3 linked regions of the Draconibacterium halophilum genome follow. The protein of the gene in region 1 binds, or shares a complex with, the protein of each later gene. Links are inferred from orthologs where the notes say so. Each region holds a gene or a part of one and is shown on either strand. Other genes may lie near its edges. The genes, in order: G0Q07_RS04210, rplA and rplL.

What was found.
Region 2: G0Q07_RS04210 (region 1) and rplA share a complex: the UniProt entries of both Escherichia coli proteins name them as parts of the 50S ribosomal subunit. The link is inferred for Draconibacterium halophilum from one-to-one orthologs.
Region 3: G0Q07_RS04210 (region 1) and rplL share a complex: the UniProt entries of both Escherichia coli proteins name them as parts of the 50S ribosomal subunit. The link is inferred for Draconibacterium halophilum from one-to-one orthologs.

What each region holds. Positions count from the first base shown.
Region 1 is NZ_CP048409.1:1,041,942-1,048,920, forward strand. Bases 1,926-4,823 are described here. They hold G0Q07_RS04210 (type B 50S ribosomal protein L31), read left to right. Parts: upstream 1,926-3,191; coding sequence 3,192-3,455; downstream 3,456-4,823. Other genes in these bases: G0Q07_RS04205 (GNAT family N-acetyltransferase), read left to right, coding at 1,926-3,035; lon (endopeptidase La), read left to right, coding at 3,720-4,823. In the rest of the region: G0Q07_RS04195 (Bax inhibitor-1/YccA family protein), read left to right, coding at 1-540; G0Q07_RS04200 (GNAT family N-acetyltransferase), read left to right, coding at 654-1,817; more of G0Q07_RS04205, read left to right, coding at 1,869-1,925; more of lon, read left to right, coding at 4,824-6,173; G0Q07_RS04220 (metal-sulfur cluster assembly factor), read right to left, coding at 6,241-6,546; G0Q07_RS04225 (SufE family protein), read right to left, coding at 6,559-6,979.
Region 2 is NZ_CP048409.1:4,302,946-4,307,659, reverse strand. Bases 1,820-4,714 are described here. They hold rplA (50S ribosomal protein L1), read left to right. Parts: upstream 1,820-2,866; coding sequence 2,867-3,562; downstream 3,563-4,714. Other genes in these bases: rpoB (DNA-directed RNA polymerase subunit beta), read left to right, coding at 4,608-4,714; rplL (50S ribosomal protein L7/L12), read left to right, coding at 4,127-4,504; rplJ (50S ribosomal protein L10), read left to right, coding at 3,575-4,093; rplK (50S ribosomal protein L11), read left to right, coding at 2,409-2,852; nusG (transcription termination/antitermination protein NusG), read left to right, coding at 1,840-2,388. Also shown: tuf (elongation factor Tu), read left to right, coding at 309-1,493; more of secE, read left to right, coding at 1,629-1,819. UniProt on the Escherichia coli protein: One of the primary rRNA binding proteins, it binds very close to the 3'-end of the 23S rRNA. Forms part of the L1 stalk. It is often not seen in high-resolution crystal structures, but can be seen in cryo_EM and 3D reconstruction models.
Region 3 is NZ_CP048409.1:4,301,845-4,304,792, reverse strand. It holds rplL (50S ribosomal protein L7/L12), read left to right. Parts: upstream 1-1,259; coding sequence 1,260-1,637; downstream 1,638-2,948. Other genes in the region: rpoB (DNA-directed RNA polymerase subunit beta), read left to right, coding at 1,741-2,948; rplJ (50S ribosomal protein L10), read left to right, coding at 708-1,226; rplA (50S ribosomal protein L1), read left to right, coding at 1-695. UniProt on the Escherichia coli protein: The binding site for several of the GTPase factors involved in protein synthesis (IF-2, EF-Tu, EF-G and RF3). Is thus essential for accurate translation.

The sequences.
Region 1 (6,979 bases):
GGAATTGGTGGTTTTATTACCGTTTTAGTTACCGTTTTTCGCCCTCAGAGTTCGGGAATATCTGCACCGATATATGCTGTGTTTCAAGGCCTGTTTTTAGGTGGAATATCGGCCCTTTTCGAGGCGCAGTATTCTAATATTGTGATGCGTGCCGTAATGCTTACACTCGCCGTTTTTATGATGATGTTGTTTTTGTATCGCTCGGGAATCATTAAGGTTACAAAAAGATTTATGATGGGTGTTATGGCAGCCACAGCAGGTATTGCCTTGGTTTACTTTGTCAGTTTTATTGCCGGTATGTTTGGTGCCCAAATGTCATTTCTGCATGGTAATTCTAATCTCAGCATCGGAATTAGCCTGGTTGTTGTTGCCGTTGCGGCATTAAATCTGGTGCTCGATTTTTCATTTATCGAACGTGCTTCAGAATCCGGCGCTCCAAAATATATGGAATGGTACGGAGCATTTGGTTTAATGGTAACGCTCATCTGGTTATACCTTGAAATTTTGCGTTTGCTATCGAAATTAGCCAGCCGAAATTAAAATATATCAACTTTAAAAAAGAGGATTTATGCTGAATGAAAGGGTAAGTCCTTTTTTGTTTTTAATGCTGAAGTATTATTTTCGAATATTGTTCAACCATAAACCAGAATGGAATGGAGCTTATTCAGGTTACCGGTAAACACCTGGTAGACGATTTTCATAAAGTACCGAAAGTAATTTACAAAAAGGATAGAAACTGGATCCCCCAGCTTCGGGCGATGATCGAAAATACGTTTGATCCGGCAAAGAACAGCCGTTTTCAGAAAGGCGATGCCCGGCGATGGATTCTAAAAAGTGACGAGAAGCTAATTGGAAGGATTGCCGCATTTTATGACGATGATTATTCCTCGAGCTACGATCAGCCAACAGGCTGTTGTGGTTTTTTCGAGTGTGTAAACAACGAGCGCGCTGCTTTTAAACTGTTCAATGTGGCTTACGAGTGGCTAAAAGAAAATGGGATGGAAGCTATGGATGGCCCGGTAAATTTCGATGAGAATTTCTTTTTCTGGGGATTGCTAAAAGACGGATTTCGGCCGCAAACGTTTGGAATGAATTACAATCCGCCCTACTACAATGATTTATTCGCCACCTACGGTTTTAAAACCTATTACGAACAGTACAGCTATTCGTTAGACATAACGAACCCTGATTTGCCCGATCGTTTCTGGAAAATTGCAGAATGGGTGGCAAAAAAGCCGGGCTATTCTTTCGAGCACTTTTCTTTAAAAAATCAGGATAAATACCTTCGCGACTTTATTGAGATTCATGAAAAAGCCTGGGGGAATCACAGTAACTATAAACCAATTGAATTTAAGCTGTTGAAAGATCTTTTGGCGAGCGCAAAAGTTATTTTAGATGAGGAATTTATTTGGTATGCATACCACAACGGAAAACCCATTGCCTTTTTTATGCAGGTACTTGATTTGAACCAAATTATTAAAAAGCTAAAAACAGGGAAACTGAGCTTTTGGGACGGAATTAAACTGCTGTATTTAAAAAAACGAAAAACAATCACTCGCTGCCGGGTTATTGTTTTGGGGGTGGTTCCGGGCTACCAGGGTAAAGGAATTGAATCAGCTATTTTTTATCATCTGAAGAAAGTGCTGTTACGGAAATCGTGGTACAATGATATGGAAATGAGTTGGATTGGAGACTTTAATCCAAAGATGATTGCCATGTTTAAAGCGTTTGGAGCTGACCAAACACAAACGCACTCTACACTGCGTTATTTGTTCGACCGGGAAAAAGAATTTGTACGGGCTCCGATTATTGATTAAAATTAGTTCTTATTGTAGTTTTTTAAATTATAATTGCCACAAAATTAAAGAATGCAGTTACTAGAAGTTGTAGACAAACGGACAAAAAAACAATTTCACCAGGTACCGAACATCATTTATAAGAATGATCCGAACTGGGCCGCTCCTTTGCAGGGGATGGTTGAAGGAATTTTCGATCCAAAAAAGAATAAGACTTTTCGCAATGGGAAAGCCATTCGCTGGGTTTTGGTTGACGACAATGACAATTTAATTGGCCGGATTGCTGCATTTATAAATTTCAACCTCGCAAAAACATACGAGCAACCAACAGGTGGCTGTGGTTTTTTCGAGTGTATTGATGATCAGGAAGCAGCAAATTTACTATTCAAAGCGGCTGCCGATTGGAATACGGAAAATGGTATGGAAGCCATGGACGGGCCGATAAATTTTGGCGAGAATTACGTAAACTGGGGCTTGCTGGTTGATGGATTTATGCCACAGGGATTTGGCATGCCCTATAATCCAAAATATTACGAAAAGCTTTTTCGCGAGTTTGGTTTCGAGGTTTATTTCGAGCAGTATTCTTTTCACCTCGATTATACCGTTCCGTTTCCCGAACGTTTTTGGAAAATTGCCGGCTGGGTAGCTAAAAAACCACAATATCAGTTTAAACATTTCGATTTTAAACAGGCTCATAAGTTTGTGAAAGATTTCTGTACGGTTTATGATGCAGCCTGGTCGTTTCACGAACATTACAAACCGCTTGATCCGGACGATCTTCACGATTTTCTGACAGAGTCGAAAGCGATTCTCGACCCCGAGATGATCTGGTATGCGTACGCTGATGGTAGGCCGATTGCTGTGTTTGTGATGATTCCTGATATTAATCAGCTACTCATAAAACTAAATGGAAAACTGAATTTGCCGGGTATTTTAAAGTTTTTTTACTACAAAAAGAAAAAGGTAATTAACCGTACCCGAATCTTCCTGATGGGGGTAGATCCGAAATTCCAGCGAGCTGGAATTGAATCAGGGATATTCTGGCACCAGGAACAAATAATGAAAAAGAAATCGCACCAACATTATAAAGAAGTTGAATTGTCGTGGGCGGGTGATTTCAACCCGAAAATTATTGCCATATACGAGGCAACAGGCGCTAAAAAGGCCAAAACACATTACACAATGCGGTATATGTTCGACCGGAGTAAAAAGGTGACAAAAGCACCATCGATCAGTTAGGATTAACAACTTGTTTAAGAAGCAAATAAATAGAGTAAGTTTTTGGAAAGTTGCAAACTATATATATCTTTGCAGCCCGAAAATTAGAGTAGAAATATAAATTTTCGAATGGATTGCACAACGAGAGTGTAACCATTCAACAAAAAATAAAGCAAAATGAAAAAAGAAATTCATCCAAAGGAATACAGACTGGTAGCTTTTAAGGACATGTCGAACGGACATACTTTTATTACCCGCTCTACTGTTGATACAAAAGAGAAAGAAACTATCGACGGTGTTGAATACCCGATTTATAAACTGGAGATTTCAAACACTTCTCACCCGTTTTACACAGGTAAAACCAAACTTGTGGATACTGCAGGACGTGTTGATAAATTCATGAACCGTTACGGGAAACACATGGAGAATAGAAAGAAATAATTTTTCTTACAGATATAAGGAAAAGCATTCGTCGAATAGATGAGTGCTTTTTTTATTTCTAAAAGCTCAGAAATGTCTTGTTCCGGGATGTTTTTGTGCAATTTTGTCGGTTGGTTTCCCGAATTCCGGTGAACAATCCGACAATGTAAGCAGTCTGTGTAAATGGCATGGCAATTGCTTTATTGTACCCCGCACATAAAACCGGCAATGTTTTGCCCGTTCTGCGTAATTAGCGACAGAATGTCATTATAATTAATAAGAAACATGGGTAAATATAAAAATACAGCTTTTCAAAAAATGTTCGGATCGGGAATGATGGATAACGAATCAGACTTTCTTCCAATTATTGCTGATGGCGATGACAAGGATTTAAAGAATGTGGAAGTACCGTCAGTTCTTCCAATTTTGCCCTTACGTAATACCGTTTTGTTTCCGGGGGTGGTTTTACCAATTACCGTTGGTCGCGAGCGATCGTTAAAATTAATTCGCGATGTAAACCAGGGAAGCAAATTACTGGGTACCGTTGCGCAAAAGGATTATACGATTGACAAGCCCGAAGCAAGCGACTTGTACGGAATAGGTACGGTGGCCGAAATTATGAAGGTGTTGGAAATGCCCGACGGATCGACTTCTGTAATTATTCAGGGAAAACGACGATTTCGAATTAATGAGTTTGTAGACGAAGATCCTTATTTTAAAGCATCGGTTGAACCGTTGACTGATATTACTCCTGAGGACGACAATGAGTTTAATGCCATTGTTGGATCGTTGAAAGACTTGTCGATAAAAGTTGCGCAGTTTTCGGCCAATGTGCCGCCCGAAGCAACTTTTGCCGTTAAAAATATCGAGAATTCAACTTTTCTGATCAACTTTATTTGTTCGAATACCGACATAAATGTTGACGATAAACAAAAGCTGCTGGAGATTGGAAGCCTGAAAGAACGTGGAGTGCAAGCCATTAGCTTTTTGGTGAAGGAAGTGCAGATGCTGGAGTTGAAACAGGATATTCAGAAAAAGGTGAAAACCGACATGGACAAGCAGCAACGCGATTTCATGTTGAACCAGCAAATGAAAACCATTCAGGACGAGCTGGGAGGTAATCCGGTAGAACAAGAAATAAATGCTTTAAAAGAAAAGGCAAAAGAGAAAAAGTGGAACAAAGATGTGGATGAATTTTTTCATCGCGAGGTGGAAAAACTGGGCCGATTGAATCCGGCAGCCGGCGAATATTCGGTACAGTTCACTTTCTGTCAGACTTTGCTCGATTTGCCCTGGAACGAATATACCAAAGATAATTTCGACCTGAAACATGCCAACAAAGTGTTGGATGAAGATCATTACGGTCTGGAGAAAGTGAAAGAACGTATGCTTGAGCACCTGGCCGTGTTGAAATTAAAAAACGATATGAAAGCGCCGATTCTTTGTTTATACGGCCCTCCGGGAGTTGGAAAAACATCGCTGGGGAAATCGGTTGCACGCGCTTTAGGGCGAAAATATGCACGAATGAGTTTAGGTGGGTTGCACGATGAATCAGAGATTCGCGGACACCGTAAAACGTATATCGGTGCAATGCCGGGGCGTATTATACAAAACGTAAAAAAGGCAAAATCATCGAATCCGGTGTTTATTCTGGATGAGATCGATAAAGTGTCGAAGCACTTTCATGGCGATCCGGCTTCAGCGCTGCTTGAAGTACTCGACCCGGAACAAAACGGCGAATTTCATGATAACTACATCGAACAGGATTACGACCTGTCGAAAGTAATGTTTATTGCTACAGCCAACTCACTGAGCACAATTGCACCACCATTGCGCGATCGATTGGAGTTGATTGAGGTGAGTGGTTATCTTGTAGAGGAAAAGGTAGAGATTGCAAAACGTCACCTGATTCCAAAACAGTTGGAGAATCATGGTTTAACGAAAGGGGATATTACTTTTCCTAAAGAGGTTATCGAGTTGATTATTGATGGCTACACCCGCGAAAGTGGTGTGCGTGAACTGGACAAAAAGCTGGCGAAAGTTGTTCGTCGGATTGCTAAAAAAATTGCTTTTGAGGAAACCTACAATAAAAAGCTGACCAAAACTGATGTGCGCGAATACCTTGGTGTAACCGAGTATTCAAAGGAAAAGTACCAGGGAAATCACTTTGCCGGTGTTGTAACCGGTTTGGCCTGGACTGCTGTAGGTGGCGAGATACTATTTGTGGAAACCAGCCTGAGCAAAGGAAAAGGAGCGTTAACGCTTACCGGAAACCTGGGCGATGTAATGAAAGAATCGGCAATGTTGGCACACGAGTATTTAAAATCGCATGCTTTCGAATTGAATTTAAAACCCGAGGTATTCGAGAAATGGAATGTGCATGTACACGTGCCCGAAGGCGCTATACCAAAAGATGGTCCGTCGGCCGGAGTGACAATGGTAACATCGCTGGCATCGGCATTTACACAACGTAAAGTCAAGAAAAACCTGGCAATGACTGGAGAGATAACCTTGCGCGGAAAGGTACTTCCTGTTGGAGGTATTAAGGAGAAAATTCTTGCTGCAAAACGTGCCGGAATTACTGAGATTATTCTTTCAGAACAAAACAAGAAAAATCTCGAAGATATTAAAGAGGCTTACATTAAAGGCTTGAAGTTCCACTTTGTAAATACCATTATGGATGTGCTGGATATTGCACTGCTAAAGGCTAAAGTGGATAAGCCGATGAAAATTGAGTAAATTTGGAAGAATCAAGAATAAAAAACGGGCTGCTATTTCAAAATAGCAGCCCGTTTTAATTTTTTTACTAAAAGAATCCCAGTTCCAGCCGGGCTTCTTCGCTCATCATCGATTTATCCCATGGTGGTTCGAACGTTAATTCTACATCAACTTTTTCTACACCGTCAACCGATTGAGCAGCTTGCGTAATATCATCTACCAAAATATCAACCACCGGACAGCCCGGTGCAGTAAGTGTCATTAATATATTGGCCTGGTTATTTTCGTCGATATCAACATTGTAAATCAGTCCCAGGTCGTATACGTTTACCGGAATCTCCGGGTCGTAAACCTCTTTCAGGTTATTTATTATTAAGTCTATTCTTTTATCCATTTCGTATCCTCCTTATCCTGCAATCTTGCTATAAGCAACAGCATATAAACGAATTTGTTTTACCATGGCCAACAGTCCATTTGAACGGGTAGGCGACAGGTGTTGTTTTAATCCCAGATCGTCGATGAAATGCAGCTCTGTTTCAAGCAATTCTTTTGGTGTACGCCCCGAAACAACACGAAGTAACAGCGCTACCAAACCTTTTACAATAACGGCATCGCTTTCGCCACGGAAGTAAATTTTTCCATCCTTCATATCAGCTACCAACCATACACGCGACTGGCATCCTTTTATAAGGTTTTGGTCATTTTTATCTTTCGCGTCAAGATCTTCCAAATCGTTTCCCAATTCAATCAGGTATCCATATTTATCCATCCAGTCTTCGTACATCGAAAACTCCTCAATTATCTCCTGCTGAATTTCTTCCATGCTC
Region 2 (4,714 bases), 3.3 Mb from region 1 along the record:
TATTCGGTTGTTTGGGAAAAAGTTGTAATTTTGCACGGCATTTTGCCAGTAGACAATAAGCGGGAATAGCTCAGTTGATAGAGCATTAGCCTTCCAAGCTAAGGGTCGCGGGTTTGAGTCCCGTTTCCCGCTCAGAACAGAGATTGGAATTTTGAATAAGTAATTGTTCATAATTCCCGTCTCTTTGTGTGTTTTAGGCCGGAGTAGCTCAGGGGTAGAGCGCATCCTTGGTAAGGATGAGGTCACGAGTTCAATTCTCGTCTTTGGCTCAGATGATTTAAAAGATAATAAATTAAAATTTTGCAATTATGGCTAAAGAACATTTTAACAGGGACAAGGACCATGTAAACATTGGTACTATTGGCCACGTTGATCATGGTAAAACTACCTTGACAGCCGCTATTACTACAGTTTTAGCAAAAAAAGGCTTTTGTGAAATAAAAGCATTTGATCAAATTGACAACGCTCCTGAGGAGAAAGAAAGGGGTATTACAATTAACACGGCTCACGTTGAGTATGAAACAGCTACGCGTCACTATGCACACGTTGACTGTCCTGGTCACGCTGACTACGTGAAGAATATGGTAACTGGTGCTGCCCAGATGGACGGTGCTATTATCGTTGTTGCGGCTACTGATGGTCCTATGCCACAGACTCGCGAGCACATCCTTCTTGCACGTCAGGTAAACGTTCCTCGTTTGGTTGTATTCATGAACAAAGTGGATATGGTTGACGATGAAGAGTTATTAGAGCTTGTAGAAATGGAAATTCGCGAGTTGTTAGACTTCTACGAATTCGACGGTGATAACACACCTGTTGTACAAGGTTCTGCTCTTGGTGGATTGAACGGTGAGCCAGAATGGGAAGAAAAAATTCTGGAATTGATGGACGCTTGCGATACTTGGATTCCACTTCCTCCACGTGATGTTGATAAACCATTCTTGATGCCTGTTGAGGACGTATTCTCAATTACAGGTCGTGGTACTGTTGCTACAGGTCGTATCGAAACTGGTGTTATTCACACAGGTGACGAGATGCAGTTGATCGGTCTTGGAGCTGAAGGTCGTAAGACAGTTTGTACTGGTGTTGAGATGTTTCGTAAGATTTTGGACGACGGTATGGCAGGTGACAACGTAGGTTTGTTGTTGCGTGGTGTAGACAAGAAAGAAATTAAACGCGGACAGATTTTGGCAAAACCTGGTTCAATCACTCCTCACAACAAATTCAAAGCTGAGGTTTACGTATTGAAAAAAGAAGAAGGTGGACGTCACACTCCATTCCATAACAAATACCGTCCTCAATTCTACTTACGTACATTAGACGTAACTGGTGAGATTCACCTGGAAGAAGGTCGCGAAATGGTTATGCCTGGCGATAACGTTACTATTGAAGTAGATTTGATTTACCCGGTAGCATTAAACGTAGGTCTTCGTTTCGCAATTCGCGAAGGAGGACGTACCGTAGGTGCTGGTCAGGTAACTGAAATTCTTTAATTTTAAGATATAAGGAAATTAGAATTAATCCCGGGTTCCGGCCCGGGATTATTTTCGGTTGAAACTCGTAAATGGGGTGGTTGGATAAACAGTAAGTTCGAATCTTACCTTCCGAGCTAAATAAGTTACATTAGAATGAAACTAAAAATATATTTACAAGAGGCCTATGACGAGCTTGTGCATAAAGTTACATGGCCTACTTGGAAAGAGCTACAAAGTAGCGCCTTGGTAGTAATGATTGCTTCCTTTATAATATCATTAGTTATCTTCGTTATGGATCTGACATTCAGAAACATAATGGATTTTATTTATGGATTATTTTATTAATCAAAACCCTTAAGGCTATATGAGCGAAAATAGTAAAAAATGGTATGTTCTACGTGCTATTGGTGGCAAAGAGAAGAAGGTTAAAGAATATATCGAGAACGAAATCGCGGTAGGAGACCTCAAAGGGTATGTAGATCAGGTTTTAATACCAACCGAAAAAGTTTATCAGATCCGAAATGGTAAAAAAATCAGTAAGGAACGAAACTTTTTCCCGGGATATGTTTTAATCGAAGCTGCTTTAGTGGGTGAAGTTACACACACACTAAGGAATTTTCCTAACGTAATCGGATTCTTAGGCGACACCAAAGGTGGAGATCCGGTGCCGATGCGGCAGAGCGAGGTAAACAGGATTTTAGGTCGTGTGGATGAATTAGCAGAAACCGACGAAGAACTCAATATCCCATTTGTGGTAGGAGAAACTGTAAAAGTAATCGACGGACCATTCAACGGCTTTAACGGAACCATTGAAGAAATCAATGAGGAGAAGAAAAAGCTGCAGGTGATGGTGAAGATTTTTGGACGTAAAACTCCTTTAGAACTTAGCTTTATGCAAGTTGAAAAGGAATAGTAACGCTTTAATTTATTGTTATGGCGAAAGAAGTTGCTGGATTAATTAAATTACAGATTAAAGGTGGTGCGGCTAATCCTTCACCACCGGTGGGACCAGCATTGGGTGCCAAAGGAGTAAATATTATGCAGTTCTGTAAGCAGTTTAATGGTCGTACACAAGACCAGGCAGGGAAAGTACTTCCTGTTATTATAACTGTTTATGCAGACAAGTCTTTTGACTTCATAATCAAACAACCTCCTGTGGCGGTTCAATTATTGGAAGCGGCAAAACTGAAAAGTGGTTCACCAGAGCCTCACATTAATAAAGTGGGTTCGGTAAACTGGGAACAGGTAAAACAAATTGCCGAAGGCAAAATGTCTGACCTGAACTGTTTTACAGTTGAGTCTGCGATGAAAATGGTAGCTGGAACTGCCAGAAGTATGGGAATCACTGTTAAAGGTGCTTCACCATTCAATAACTAAAAATATCTTTTACGATGGGCAGAATTACGAAAAATCAAAAAGCGTCTTTGGATAAACTCGAAAAAGGAAAAGCTTACTCTATCGAAGAAGCATCGAAGCTGGTGAAAGAAATTACATTTACCAAATTTGATGCATCGATTGATATCGATGTAAGGCTTGGAGTTGATCCTAGAAAAGCTAACCAGATGGTTAGGGGCGTAGTTTCGTTACCCCATGGGACAGGTAAAGAGGTACGCGTTTTGGCAATGGTTACTCCTGACAAAGAGCAGGAAGCCAAAGATGCCGGAGCCGACTATGTAGGACTCGACGATTACGTTGAGAAAATAAAAGGTGGTTGGACTGATGTTGATGTAGTTATCACTATGCCTCCCGTTATGGGAAAAGTTGGGCAGTTAGGACGTATTTTAGGTCCTCGTGGTTTAATGCCAAACCCCAAAAGTGGTACGGTAACTATGGAAGTTGGAAAAGCTATCGCCGAAGTAAAACAAGGTAAGATTGATTTTAAAGTTGATAAATTTGGTATTGTTCATACTACAATCGGGAAAGTATCTTTCTCGGCTGATAAGATTAAAGACAATGCCTTAGAGTTTCTCAACACGATAAACAAACTTAAACCTGTTGCTGCGAAAGGAACCTACATTAAGAGTATCTATTTATCAAGTACCATGAGCCCTGGTATTCAAGTAGAAGCTAAGTCGTTTGCAGAATAAAAATGAGGAATTATGAAGAGTTCAGAGAAACAAGTTATTATTAATCAGTTACAAGAACAGATAGATTCATACGAGCATTTTTACCTGACGGACATACAAGGCTTAAATGCTGAAAATACCAGCGATTTAAGGAGACTATGTTTCAGCCAAGATGTAAAACTGGTTGTTGTTAAGAATACTCTACTACGAAAAGCTCTTGAGAACTCTGCTAAAGAGACTGAAGAGATTTTTGATGCGCTTAAGGGAAACACCACAGTAATGTTTTCTTCAAACGGTAATGCACCGGCTAAATTGATTAAAGACTTCGCTAAAAAGCACAAAAAGCCTGTATTAAAGGCTGCTTATGTTGAAGAGTCAATTTATATGGGAGCTGACCAATTGGAGGCATTAATTGCCGTTAAATCTAAAAACGAGCTTATTGCTGATGTTGTTGCCCTGTTACAATCACCAATGAAAACTGTTCTCGGACAGTTAGAATCTGGTGGTAATACAATTCACGGTGTTCTTGATACACTGAAAGCGAAAGAATAATTTTTTTGAAATAATATTTAAAAAGAAATAAAAATGGCAGATTTAAAACAGCTTGCAGAAGAGTTGGTAAACTTGACTGTTAAAGAGGTTAACGAATTAGCTGGTATTCTAAAAGACGAATATGGTATTGAACCAGCTGCTGCTGCAGTAGCAGTTGCAGGTCCGGCTGCAGGTGGTGGCGAAGAAGCCGCTGCTGAACAAACTGAATTTGACGTAGTTTTAAAAGCTGCAGGAGGCTCTAAGCTGGCAGTTGTTAAACTCGTTAAAGAACTAACTGGTCTTGGTCTGAAAGAAGCCAAAGCAGTTGTCGATGAAGCTCCAAAAGCGCTTAAAGAAAAAGTTTCGAAAGACGAAGCAGAAGCTTTAAAAGCACAGCTAGAAGAAGCTGGAGCAGAAGTTGAAGTAAAATAAGCAAATACCTAAGATTTAGGTTATATGGTTTAGAACCCATCGGAAGTTGGGTTCTAAACCTTTTTGTGTATTTATCTTTTATATAATTAACCTGTATAAATGCATGTCAGTACAAGCAAAAAAAGAGAGGATTAATTTTTCCTCAACACAAACCAGGTTTGATTACCCTGACTTCTTGGAAGTACAAGTTAAATCATTTAAAGATTTTTT
Region 3 (2,948 bases), 3.3 Mb from region 1 along the record:
TGGGCAGAATTACGAAAAATCAAAAAGCGTCTTTGGATAAACTCGAAAAAGGAAAAGCTTACTCTATCGAAGAAGCATCGAAGCTGGTGAAAGAAATTACATTTACCAAATTTGATGCATCGATTGATATCGATGTAAGGCTTGGAGTTGATCCTAGAAAAGCTAACCAGATGGTTAGGGGCGTAGTTTCGTTACCCCATGGGACAGGTAAAGAGGTACGCGTTTTGGCAATGGTTACTCCTGACAAAGAGCAGGAAGCCAAAGATGCCGGAGCCGACTATGTAGGACTCGACGATTACGTTGAGAAAATAAAAGGTGGTTGGACTGATGTTGATGTAGTTATCACTATGCCTCCCGTTATGGGAAAAGTTGGGCAGTTAGGACGTATTTTAGGTCCTCGTGGTTTAATGCCAAACCCCAAAAGTGGTACGGTAACTATGGAAGTTGGAAAAGCTATCGCCGAAGTAAAACAAGGTAAGATTGATTTTAAAGTTGATAAATTTGGTATTGTTCATACTACAATCGGGAAAGTATCTTTCTCGGCTGATAAGATTAAAGACAATGCCTTAGAGTTTCTCAACACGATAAACAAACTTAAACCTGTTGCTGCGAAAGGAACCTACATTAAGAGTATCTATTTATCAAGTACCATGAGCCCTGGTATTCAAGTAGAAGCTAAGTCGTTTGCAGAATAAAAATGAGGAATTATGAAGAGTTCAGAGAAACAAGTTATTATTAATCAGTTACAAGAACAGATAGATTCATACGAGCATTTTTACCTGACGGACATACAAGGCTTAAATGCTGAAAATACCAGCGATTTAAGGAGACTATGTTTCAGCCAAGATGTAAAACTGGTTGTTGTTAAGAATACTCTACTACGAAAAGCTCTTGAGAACTCTGCTAAAGAGACTGAAGAGATTTTTGATGCGCTTAAGGGAAACACCACAGTAATGTTTTCTTCAAACGGTAATGCACCGGCTAAATTGATTAAAGACTTCGCTAAAAAGCACAAAAAGCCTGTATTAAAGGCTGCTTATGTTGAAGAGTCAATTTATATGGGAGCTGACCAATTGGAGGCATTAATTGCCGTTAAATCTAAAAACGAGCTTATTGCTGATGTTGTTGCCCTGTTACAATCACCAATGAAAACTGTTCTCGGACAGTTAGAATCTGGTGGTAATACAATTCACGGTGTTCTTGATACACTGAAAGCGAAAGAATAATTTTTTTGAAATAATATTTAAAAAGAAATAAAAATGGCAGATTTAAAACAGCTTGCAGAAGAGTTGGTAAACTTGACTGTTAAAGAGGTTAACGAATTAGCTGGTATTCTAAAAGACGAATATGGTATTGAACCAGCTGCTGCTGCAGTAGCAGTTGCAGGTCCGGCTGCAGGTGGTGGCGAAGAAGCCGCTGCTGAACAAACTGAATTTGACGTAGTTTTAAAAGCTGCAGGAGGCTCTAAGCTGGCAGTTGTTAAACTCGTTAAAGAACTAACTGGTCTTGGTCTGAAAGAAGCCAAAGCAGTTGTCGATGAAGCTCCAAAAGCGCTTAAAGAAAAAGTTTCGAAAGACGAAGCAGAAGCTTTAAAAGCACAGCTAGAAGAAGCTGGAGCAGAAGTTGAAGTAAAATAAGCAAATACCTAAGATTTAGGTTATATGGTTTAGAACCCATCGGAAGTTGGGTTCTAAACCTTTTTGTGTATTTATCTTTTATATAATTAACCTGTATAAATGCATGTCAGTACAAGCAAAAAAAGAGAGGATTAATTTTTCCTCAACACAAACCAGGTTTGATTACCCTGACTTCTTGGAAGTACAAGTTAAATCATTTAAAGATTTTTTTCAGTTAAAAACCACGCCTGACAAAAGGAAAATCGAGGGTTTATACAGAGTTTTTGAAGAAAATTTTCCAATTTCGGATACTCGAAATAATTTCGTATTGGAATTTATCGACTATCAGGTCGATCCTCCTCGATACTCTATAGACGAGTGTATAGAACGTGGTTTAACTTTTAGCGTACCGCTAAAAGCAAAATTGAAACTCTATTGTACCGATCCGGAACACGAAGATTTTGACACCGTGATTCAGGATGTATATTTAGGAACTGTGCCATACATGACCGACAGAGGTACCTTTATTATAAATGGTGCCGAGCGGGTTATCGTTTCTCAGTTGCACAGATCTCCGGGTGTATTCTTTGGTCAAAGTTTACATGCCAACGGTACAAAACTATATTCAGCACGTGTCATTCCTTTTAAAGGATCGTGGATTGAATTTGCTACCGACATCAACAGTGTGATGTTTGCATACATCGACAGGAAAAAGAAATTACCTGTAACCACATTATTGCGTGCTATTGGCTACGAAAGCGATAAAGATGTACTGGAAATATTCGATCTGGCAGACGAAGTAAAAGTTTCTAAGTCAGGTTTAAAGAAAGTAATAGGTAGAAAACTAGCAGCCCGTGTATTGAAATCGTGGGTTGAAGATTTTGTTGATGAAGATACCGGTGAAGTTGTATCGATCGAGCGTAACGAAGTAATTATTGATCGTGAAACAGACATTGAAGAAAGTCATATTGAAGAAATTCTTGAATCGGGTGTAAAAACCATTCTGTTACATAAAGAAGATCAAAACCAGCAAGACTTTGCTATTATTTACAACACGCTTCAAAAAGATCCATGTAACTCGGAAAAAGAAGCTGTTCTTCATATCTACCGTCAGTTGCGTAACGCAGAACCGCCCGATGAAGCGACTGCTCGCGACGTTATTGATAAACTGTTCTTCTCGGATAAGAGATACGACCTTGGAGAAGTTGGTCGTTACAGAATCAATAAAAAATTAGGAATTGATCTGGACACGGAAAACCGTGTACTAACAAAAGTCGACATCATTGAGATTATCAAGAATCTGATTCAGTTGGTAAACTCAAAAACCGATGT